3 regions of the Pseudomonas sp. Pso3 genome follow, and region 1 is predicted to be linked to each of the others. Evidence: predicted binding sites of a transcription regulator. Region 1 holds the regulator's gene; each other region holds the start of a gene.
What was found. The regulator FliA, encoded in region 1, starts transcription of late flagellar genes. The targets are predictions, from matches to a motif close to CTAAAGTTTNNNNNNNNNNNGCCGNTAA.
Positions count from the first base shown of each region.

Region 1 (3,271 bases):
TCCGCGCCCATTTCCCGGCGCATGAACTTCTTCCAGTCGGCATGCACGGCGCGGGCTTCGTCGCCGAAGTTGCCTACCAGCGGGGCGCTCTCCTCCACCAGATCCATGGTCCGGTTGGCGGCGTTCTCGGTCATCTTCACCACGTAGGAGAGACGATCGGTGGCATCGCTGATCTGGGAGACCTCTTCGCCGGCCATGCCGCGCGGATCGATCTCGAAGTTGACGATGGCGTTGTGCAACTCGCGGGTCAGCTTGCCGACTTCCTGGTAGAGACCCCGATCGCGCAACTGGTTGAGTTCATTGATGACGTGCACGGCCTGGGTGAAATCGCCGCTTTCCAGGCATTTCACCAGCTCTTGGGCGTGCTGTTTGAGATTCGACTCGAAGTCGCTGAAGCTGTTGGAGCCAAGCTGATCCATAACGTCCCCGCGGCTTTCTTCAGCCGTTCACCCGCTCGAAGATCTTGTCGATCTTTTCTTTCAGCACCTGGGCGGTGAAAGGCTTGACCACATAGCCGTTCACGCCGGCCTGAGCGGCTTCGATGATCTGCTCGCGCTTGGCTTCGGCGGTCACCATCAGCACTGGCAGGGTCTTCAGGCGCGCATCGGCGCGCACCTGGCGCAGCAGGTCGATGCCGGTCATGCCGGGCATGTTCCAGTCGGTGACGAGAAAATCGAAGTTGCCGCTCTGCAACATCGGCAGCGCGGTGTTGCCGTCGTCCGCTTCGGCGGTATTGGTGAATCCCAGATCGCGCAGCAAATTCTTGATGATGCGTCTCATCGTGGAAAAATCGTCCACGATGAGGATTTTCATGTTCTTGTCCAAGTCGACCTCCGTCCTAATCCGCACACACGCCGCAAGGCGCGTCTAAGCAATCGTAGTAGCCTGAGTACCAGCCGGTTAACGCGAACGCCATTCCGCCAGCCGCGCCCGCAGGCGTGCCGCGCATTGACTGTGAAGTTGGCAGACGCGTGACTCGCTCACGCCCAGCACCTCGCCGATTTCCTTGAGGTTGAGTTCCTCGTCGTAATACAGCGAGAGCACCAGACGTTCACGCTCCGGAAGATTGGCGATGGCGTCGGCCAGGGCCTTGCGGAAGCGCTCGTCCTCCAGACCGCGACCGGGTTCGAGTTCATGCGAACCGCTCTCCTCGAGCCCATGCTCACCACCCTCCATGAGGTCGTCGAAACTGAACAGGCGACTCCCCATGGTGTCGCCAAGGATGCCGTAGTACTCATCCAGACTCAATTTAAGTTCGGCCGCGACTTCGGAATCTTTAGCGTCGCGACCGGTGCGCGCTTCCACCGCGCGAATGGCGTCGGTGACCATGCGCGTGTTGCGATGCACCGAGCGTGGCGCCCAGTCGCCCTTGCGGACCTCGTCGAGCATGGCGCCGCGGATGCGGATGCCGGCGTAGGTCTCGAAGCTGGCGCCCTTGCCGGCGTCATATTTGCGCGAGGCCTCCAGCAGGCCGATCATGCCGGCCTGCATCAGGTCCTCGACCTGCACGCTGGCCGGCAGTCGCGCCAGGAGATGGTAGGCGATGCGTTTCACCAACGGCGCATAGCGGTTGATGAGTTGCTCCTGCTGGGTACGTTCCGAGGTTTTGCTGTACATGCGAAGCCCGCTGGATGCTGTCATGCGTGGGTACCGATGGCTGGTTGCACAAGGCGCTCGACAAAGAACTCGAGATGGCCGCGCGGATTGGCGGGCAACGGCCAGCCATCGACTTTCTGAGCTACCGCACGAAAGGCCAGCGAGGCCTTGGCACGCGGAAAGGCTTCGAACACGGGGCGCTGTTTCTGCACGGCTTTGCGCACCGCCTCGTCGAACGGAATGGCGCCCACATACTGGAGGGCGACATCCAGGAATCTGTCGGTCACCTTGGTCAGCTTAGCAAAGAGATTGCGACCTTCCTGGGGCGTCAGCGCCATGTTCGCCAGGACCCGGAAACGGGTGACGCCATGGTCGCGATTGAGCAGCTTGATCAGGGCGTAGGCATCGGTGATGGAGGTGGGCTCGTCGCACACCACCACCAGGACTTCCTGGGCGGCGCGAACGAAGCTGACCACCTGGTCGCCGATGCCGGCCGCGGTATCGACGATGAGCACGTCGAGGTTTTCGCTGATGTCGCTGAAGGCCTGGATCAGACCGGCGTGCTGGGCCGGCGTCAGATTGACCATCGCCTGGGTGCCCGAGGCCGCCGGGACGATGCGGATGCCGCCCGGGCCGTGCAGCAGCACGTCGCGCAGCTCGCACTCGCCGGAGATGACGTCGGCCAGGGTGCGCTTGGGCGACAGGCCGAGCAGAACGTCGATGTTGGCAAGGCCCAGGTCGGCGTCGAGCAGCATGACGCGCCGCCCGATATCGGCCAGGGCCAAGGCCAGGTTGACCGACACGTTGGTCTTGCCGACACCGCCTTTACCGCCCGTGACCGCTATGACTTGGACGGGATGCATGCTACCCATTGCCTGATACCTTTGATTGAAATCCGTCACACTTTAGACCAAGTGCATTTGGCGTGCCCAGGCATGCGATGCACCACTACCGTTCGTCTGCGCTAACCGGCGCGGCGGGCATTGCTCTGATACAGGCCGGCAAGCATGCCCGCCATGGTTTCTTCGCTCGGTTCCTCGGGGGCCTGCAGGCTCACCGCGCGGCTCACCAGCTGGTGGCTGCGGGCCGGATGCAGGTCGTCCGGGATGCGCGGGCCGTCGGCGATGTAGGCCACCGGCAGGCGCTGGCTGATGGCCAGACCCAGGGCTTCGCCGAGACTGGCGGCTTCGTCCAGCTTGGTCAGCACGCAGCCGCTCAGGCCGCAGCGCCGATAGCTGTGGTAGGCCGCCTTGAGCACCTGGCTCTGGCTGGTGACACCCAATACCAGATAGTTGCGAATTTTCAGCTGGCGGTTGGCCAGGGCTTCGAGCTGCACCTTGAGCGCCGGATCATTGGCGGGCATGCCCGCGGTGTCGATCAGCACCAGGCGCTTGCGTGCCAGGGGTGCCAGCGCCTGGGCCAGGGACTGGCCCGGGTCGACCAGGGTCACCGGCACGTCGAGGATACGGCCGAGGGTCTTGATCTGCTCCTGGGCACCGATGCGGAAGCTGTCCATGCTGACCAGCGCCAGACTCTGGGGACCGTACTTGAGCACGTAGCTGGCGGCGAGCTTGGCCAGGGTGGTGGTCTTGCCCATGCCGGCCGGACCGACGAAGGCGACGACACCGCCCTCCTCCAGAATCTTGGCGTCGGTGGTCTTGGCCAGCTGGGCGAA
Region 1 covers NZ_AP043687.1:1,653,121-1,656,391, reverse strand. The annotation lists gene ACZ5R1_RS07790 (protein phosphatase CheZ) at 1-419, opposite strand, end outside; gene ACZ5R1_RS07785 (chemotaxis response regulator CheY) at 439-813, opposite strand; gene fliA (RNA polymerase sigma factor FliA) at 901-1,641, opposite strand; gene fleN (flagellar synthesis regulator FleN) at 1,638-2,468, opposite strand; gene flhF (flagellar biosynthesis protein FlhF) at 2,561-3,271, opposite strand, start outside.

Region 2 (3,271 bases), 2.0 Mb from region 1:
CGTAGGAGAGGCCGGCTGGCAACATGAACACCAGATACACCAGCTGATTGGCGATCTGATGGGCCGCCAGGGCGGTGGCGCCGAGGGCGCCCATGCACAGCGCCGCGGAGAGGAACAGGCAGGCTTCCACCGCATAGGTACCGCTGATCGCCAGGCCCTGGCCGAGGGTGTCGGCGAGGGCACGACGATCCGGGCGGCGCAGATAGCGGCGCAGGGGATAGGCGGCATAGGCCGGATGGCGGGCGATATACAGCGCCAGGCCCAGGGCCGCGCCATTCATCACCACCGCGGTCACCGCGCCGATGCCCGGCAGCCCGGGTTGCGGCAGGCCGCCCCAGCCGTGCAGCAGCGCCAGGTTGAACAGGGCATTGAGCACCGCCGCGCCGAGCACGATGGTCAGTACCGGTCCGGGGCGCTCCAGGGCGCTGGTGAAACCCCGCAGGGTCATGAACAGCAGATGGCCGGGCAGGGCGAAGGCCAGGCAGCGCAGGAAGACGCCGGCCGCCTGGCGACTCTCTTCCGGCTGGCCGGCCAGGGCCAGCAATGGCTCGATATGCCACAGCAGGGTGCCGGCCAGCAGTGCCAGCACCGCGGCGATCCAGATCCCGGCCGCCGTCACCGCCGCCACGCCCTCGGTATCGCCCGCGCCCCGGCGCAAGGCCGCCAGGTTGGCCACTGCGGTGATCACCCCCACGCAGATCACCGAGACGAAGGAATAGACCGCCGCCCCCAGGCCGCCACCGGCCAGGGCGGCCGGGCCCAGGCGGCCCATCATCAGGGTGTCGGTGAAGACCATGGCCACATAGGCCAGCTGCGCACCGATCAGGGGCAGGGCGAGGCGCAACAGCGCGAGCAACTCGTGACGCGGCAGAGACATGGGTGGATCTCGCTGAGCAGGGCCGACTTTGACAAGAACTCATTGTTGGATGCGGTCGCGCCTTCCACAATCGGAAAATAGCCATGCCATCCATGAGTCAGAGTCATGCCCGACGTCCCCTCGCGGCTGCCGCCGCTGTATGCCCTGCGCGCCTTCGAGGCCGCCGCTCGCCATGGCTCCTTTACCCGCGCGGCTCAGGAGTTGTCGCTGACCCAGAGTGCGGTCAGTCGCCATGTGCGGACGCTGGAAGAGACCTTTGGCTGCCGCCTGTTCGAGCGCGCCGGCCGTCAGCTGGCGCTGACCGAGCCCGGCAAGCTGCTCCTGCCGGGCCTGAGCGAGGGCTTCGAGGCGCTGGCGCGGGCCTGCGGCAATCTCGCCGTGGCCGAGGGCACCCTGAGACTCAAGGCGCCTACCACCCTGTCGCTGCGCTGGCTGCTGGCGCGGCTGGCGCGCTTTCGCCAGCTCAGTCCGCAACTGGACATCCAGCTCACCAGCGTCTGGATGGCCAGCGACCGGGTCGACTTCGTCCACGAGCCCTTCGATTGCGCGGTGCTGCTCGGTGATGGCCGCTTCCCGGCGGACTGGGAGGTGGTGCCGCTGTTCGAGGAGTGGCTGGTGCCGGTCTGCTCGCCGGCCGCCGCGCGTGAAGGCGTCTGGGACCCGGCGCGCCTGCAGCGCGAAGAGCTGCTGCATCCCACCTTCGACCGCCGCGACTGGCGCCGCTGGCTGCAGGCCATGGGCCTGACCCAGGCGGTGCCCCTGACGGGTGGCCAGGTGTTCGACACCCTGGAGCTGGGCATGGCCGCTGCCGCGCGGGGCTACGGGGTGTCCATCGGCGATCTGGTGATGCTGGCCGAAGACGTGGCGGCCGGACTCATCGCCTTGCCCTGGCCCGAGGCGGTGGCCAGCGGCGATGCCTATTACCTGGTCTGGCCGCGCAATCGCCGGGGGCAGGCGCGCTTTCGCCAGCTGGCTGACTTCTTGCAGCGCGAAGTGGCGTCCCAGAGCCTTCCGGAGGTCATTCGCCATAAATAAGGCGCCAGACTGCTGTCATTGGCTTTAGTTCATCGTACCTCTGCCGATAAGATAACAGTTAACCCCTAAGAAGACCGCCCTAGAGCGGTCGGTCGCCTGATATAGCCCTTGCCCTCAAATTCGTACTGCCCTACAGGGATGTAGGCGCTTTGGAGCCCCCTATGGTCATTTCCCCGCGTCGTAGTATCGCCCGACAACTTGCCTTGGCCCTCAGTCTGGTACTGATTGTCGTGATCGCCGGCAGTTGTCTGTTCGCCCTCCATGCCCTGAGCGTGTCCATCGAAGGCACCCAGCGCAAGCACCTGGGCAGCGAGGCCCGACTGCTCTCCGATCAGCAGCAGACCTTTCTCAGCACCCTGAAGATCAGCACCCAGCGCCTGGCCAACCTGTTCGAGCGCCGCTTCGATGGCGGCCTGAGCCTGGCCGGCGAGCGACTGCCCCTGGGCAGCGCCACGGCCCCCGCGCTGCTGTTCGCCGGTCAGGCGCTGAACAGCGACTTCAGCCAGGTCGACGACTTCACCCGGCTGACCGGTGGCGTCGCCACCATCTTCGTGCGCGATGGCGACGACTTCACCCGTATCACCACCTCGCTGAAGAAGCAGGACGGCAGCCGCGCCATCGGTACCCAGCTCGATCGCAAGCACCCGGCCTATGCCGGTCTGCTGCAGGGCCAGAACTACGTCGGGCGCGCCCAGTTGTTCGGGCGCTCCTACATGACCCAGTACACCCCGGTCCGCGACGGCGCCGGCAAGGTCATCGCCGTGCTCTTCGTCGGCTTCGACTACACCGACGCCCAGGCCCAGCAAATGGCCCAGCTGACCCAGCTGCGCATCGGCGAGACCGGCTCCCTGGCCCTGCTCGACGAGCAGGGCAACTGGCTGGTGCCGCCGGCCAATGCCAAGCAGGCCAACGAGCTCCTCGCCGCCCTCAAGAACGATCCCAAGCAGCACGAACACACCTGGCAGGACGGCAACGAGGACTTCCTCAGCGTCAGCGCGCCGGTCGCCGGCGAAGGCTGGACCGTGGTCGCCACCCTGCCCAAGGCCGAGCTGGACGCGCCGGTGCACGCCGTGGGCCTGCGCCTGGCCATCGGCAGCCTGATCGCCCTGGTGCTGGCGGTACTCGCCTCGGTCGTCCTGTTGCGCCACAAGCTGAAGCCGCTGGGCCAGCTGGTGGAGCGGGCCCAGGCACTGGGTCGCGGTCAACTCAGCGTGCGGGTCGAGGCGCGCAGCCACGACGAGATCGGCGAACTCGCCCGGAGCTTCAACCAGATGGCCGATGCCCTGGCCTCCACCGTCGAGCAGGTCCGTGGCTCTTCGCGCGCGGTCACCGAGCGCTCCCAGCAACTGAGCCAGCTGT
Region 2 covers NZ_AP043687.1:4,548,960-4,552,230, reverse strand. The annotation lists gene ACZ5R1_RS21380 (NorM family multidrug efflux MATE transporter) at 1-877, opposite strand, end outside; gene ACZ5R1_RS21375 (LysR substrate-binding domain-containing protein) at 983-1,912, shown strand; gene ACZ5R1_RS21370 (methyl-accepting chemotaxis protein) at 2,074-3,271, shown strand, end outside.
Region 2: ACZ5R1_RS21370 (methyl-accepting chemotaxis protein) is a predicted target of FliA. The motif match lies at 1,935-1,962, and genes of this name have one in related genera.

Region 3 (3,271 bases), 530 kb from region 1:
CACGAACGAGAAACTGGCCATGGATCGACGACCCTTCGCCACCACCACCCATTGGCTGCGGCTAGGGGGCCTCTGCGCCCTGGCGCTGGGCATCGCCCTGCTGGACACCCTCACCGACCGGGAGATCGCCATCGGCGTCTTCCAGGTGGTGGTGGTGCTCCTGGCGGCCGGTTTCCTGTCCGCGCGCGGGGTCACGGTCACCGCCCTGGGCTGCACGCTGCTGGTGCTCTGCAGCTATGTCGCCACCCGTAGCGGCGACCAGGAGGCGGGGCTGGTCAACTGCATCATCAGCCTGCTGGCCATCGTCGCGGTCGCCGCCCTGTCGCTGCGCCTGGAGGCCGCCAAGCGCGCCGCCGATGCGGCCCGGACGCGCCTGGTCCAGGCCGGGCGCCTGAGCCAGCTGGGTGAACTGGCCGCGTCCATCGCCCATGAGGTGAATCAGCCGCTCACCGCCATCGCCGCCAGTGGCAACGCCTGCCAGCGCTGGTTGAGCAATCAGCCGCCGCAGGTGGAGCGCGCCGTGCAGGCCGCGCAACGGGTCATCGACGACGCCCACCGCGCCAGCGCAGTGATCGCCCGGGTGCGCAGTCTGGTGCGCCAGGCGCAGGTGGCCAAGGATTGGCTCAACGTCGCCGATACCGTGGAGAAGGTGCTGGATTTCGTCCGCGCCGAATTGAGCCAGCGCCAGGTCGCCGTGGAGGTGCGCCTGCAGGAGGGCCTGCCGCCGCTGCTGGCCGACGAAAGCCAGCTGCAGCAGGTCATCCTCAATCTGCTGCTCAATGCTCTGGACGCCCTAGAAGGGATACCGCCCGAGCAGCGGCGGGTGGTCATCCAGGTGGGGCAGGACACCGCCGGCGCCATCCGCCTCGGCGTCGAAGACAGCGGTCGTGGCTTGACGCCGGTAGCGCGCGAGCAGATGTTCGAGGCTTTCTACACCACCAAGGCGCAGGGCATGGGCCTAGGCCTGGCGCTGAGTCGCTCCATCGTCGAAGCCCACGGCGGGCGGATCTGGGCCACCTCGTTGCCGGAGGGCGGCACCGGGGTCTACTGCAGCCTGCCCAAGGATCCACAACCATGACCTCAGCGAGCATGACCGACCAAACTCAGCCCACCCTGGTCCACCTGGTGGACGACGACGCCTCGGTGCGCGCCGCCGTGGAAGACCTGCTGGCGTCCGTGGGGCTCGATACCCGCAGCTATGCCTCGGCCGCCGACTTTCTCGAGCGGGCCCGGCTGGACGCGCCGGGCTGCCTGGTGCTGGACGTGCGCATGCCCGGCATGAACGGCCTGGATCTGCAGCAGGAGTTGCAGCGGCGTGGCCTGGCGCTGCCGATCATCTTCATCACCGGCCATGGCGACATCCCCATGTCGGTCCGGGCGATGAAGCAGGGCGCCCTGGAATTCCTCACCAAGCCGTTTCGCGACCAGGACCTGCTCGATGCCATCGACCAGGCACTGCGCAAGGCGCAGGACGCCCATGCCCAGCGCCGCCAGTTGCAGGATCTGCAGAGCCGCCTCGACACCCTCAACGACGGCGAGCGATTGGTGCTGGCGCGGGTGGTGACCGGGCTGCTCAACAAGCAGATCGCCGCCCAGCTGGGGGTCAGCGAGATCACCGTCAAGGTGCGTCGCGCCGCCCTGATGCGCAAGCTGCAGGCCGGTTCCCTGGCGGAGCTGGTCAAGATGGTCGAGCGGCTGGAGGCGTCGCGCGGCTAGGCCTTTCCTGTCGGGCGTACAGGCGCTGGACCGGCTCCGCAGCCTGGTTGTCGCGCCAATCACTTGCGCGCTAAAGAAAGGCAATAGTCAGTCGATACGGGTTTTAGAGGATCGCCTTTCGCCGATCCAAGGAGCCCGTCTTGAACCTTCGTCAGCTACGCATCGCCCCCCGCGCCATCCTCTGCTTTGGTGCAGTCACCCTGTTCGTGATGCTGCTAGGAGCCTTCGCCCTGGTCCAGCTCAAGGCCCTGCGCGCCACCGAGCAGGCGATGGAGGCCGAGTGGCTGGCGAGTATCCAGACCACCGATGACATCCAGATCGCCTTGATGCACACCCGGCTGGAGAGCATTCGGCTGCTGGCCACTGAGGACAGCGCCGCCATGGCCATGGCAACGCGGAAGATCCAGCAGAATCGCGATCTGATGAATGCGCGCACGGCCTATTACCGCGACCATCTGATCTCTACCGCTGAAGAGCGCGCCAATTTCGAGCAGGCCGCGCTGCAGATGAAAGGCTACCTGGACGGGCTGGATCGCATCGTCACCCTGGCCGCCAGCGATCGCGCCGAGGCCCTTAGGCTGGCCAATGGCGAGCAGCGCCAGCGGGCCGAAGGCTATCAGGAGCAACTGACCCGCCTGCGCGATTTCAACGGCGAAGGCGCCCGTCACGCGGGGGAGGCGGCCACCGGCATCTATGACCGCAGCGTCAGCATCGTGGTCGGCATCATGCTGCTGGCGGTGCTGGTGACCCTGCTGCTGGCCTGGCGTCTGACCCGTAGCCTGGCTCAGCCGATCGGCGACTCCCTGGCCGTGGCCAATGCCATCGCCCAGGGTGAGCTGACCGGCCGGATAGATCCCACGGGCAAGGACGAAGCCGCCGGCCTGATGCGCGCCCTGGCGCAGATGCAGGACAATCTCAAGGATACCCTCCACGGTATCTCGCGTTCGTCCGACCGCCTGAGTGATACCGCCCGCACCATGCACGCCGTCACCGACCAGGCCAGTCGCGCCCTGGCCAGCCAGAACGCCGAGATCGACCAGGCCGCCACCGCGGTCACCGAAATGAGCGCCGCCGTGGAAGAGGTGGCGCGCAACGCCGCCTCCACCTCCCAGGCCGCGCGGGAATCCAGTGCTGCGGCGGAAAACGGCAACACCAAGGTCGGCCAGGCCCTCGACGCCATGCAGCGTCTCACCCAGCAGGTGCAGTCGACCTCGGTCCAGGTCGAAGGCCTGGCCGGGCAGGCCCAGGACATCAGTCAGGTGCTCAGTGTGATCGGCGCCATCGCCGAGCAGACCAACCTGCTGGCGCTGAACGCCGCCATCGAGGCCGCCCGCGCGGGCGAGCAGGGTCGCGGCTTCGCCGTGGTCGCCGACGAGGTCCGCGCCCTGGCGCACCGCACCCAGACCTCGACCCGCGAGATCGAGCAGATGATCCAGGCGATCCAGAAGGGCTCAGCCGAAGCCGTGGATTCCATGCAGCTCAGCACCACCCAGGCCCAGGCCACCTATGTGATCGCCCAGGAAGCCGGCACGGCCTTGAGCGACATCCTCCAGGC
Region 3 covers NZ_AP043687.1:2,187,550-2,190,820, forward strand. The annotation lists gene ACZ5R1_RS10220 (sensor histidine kinase) at 20-1,078, shown strand; gene ACZ5R1_RS10225 (response regulator transcription factor) at 1,075-1,716, shown strand; gene ACZ5R1_RS10230 (methyl-accepting chemotaxis protein) at 1,857-3,271, shown strand, end outside.
Region 3: ACZ5R1_RS10230 (methyl-accepting chemotaxis protein) is a predicted target of FliA. The motif match lies at 1,787-1,814, and genes of this name have one in related genera.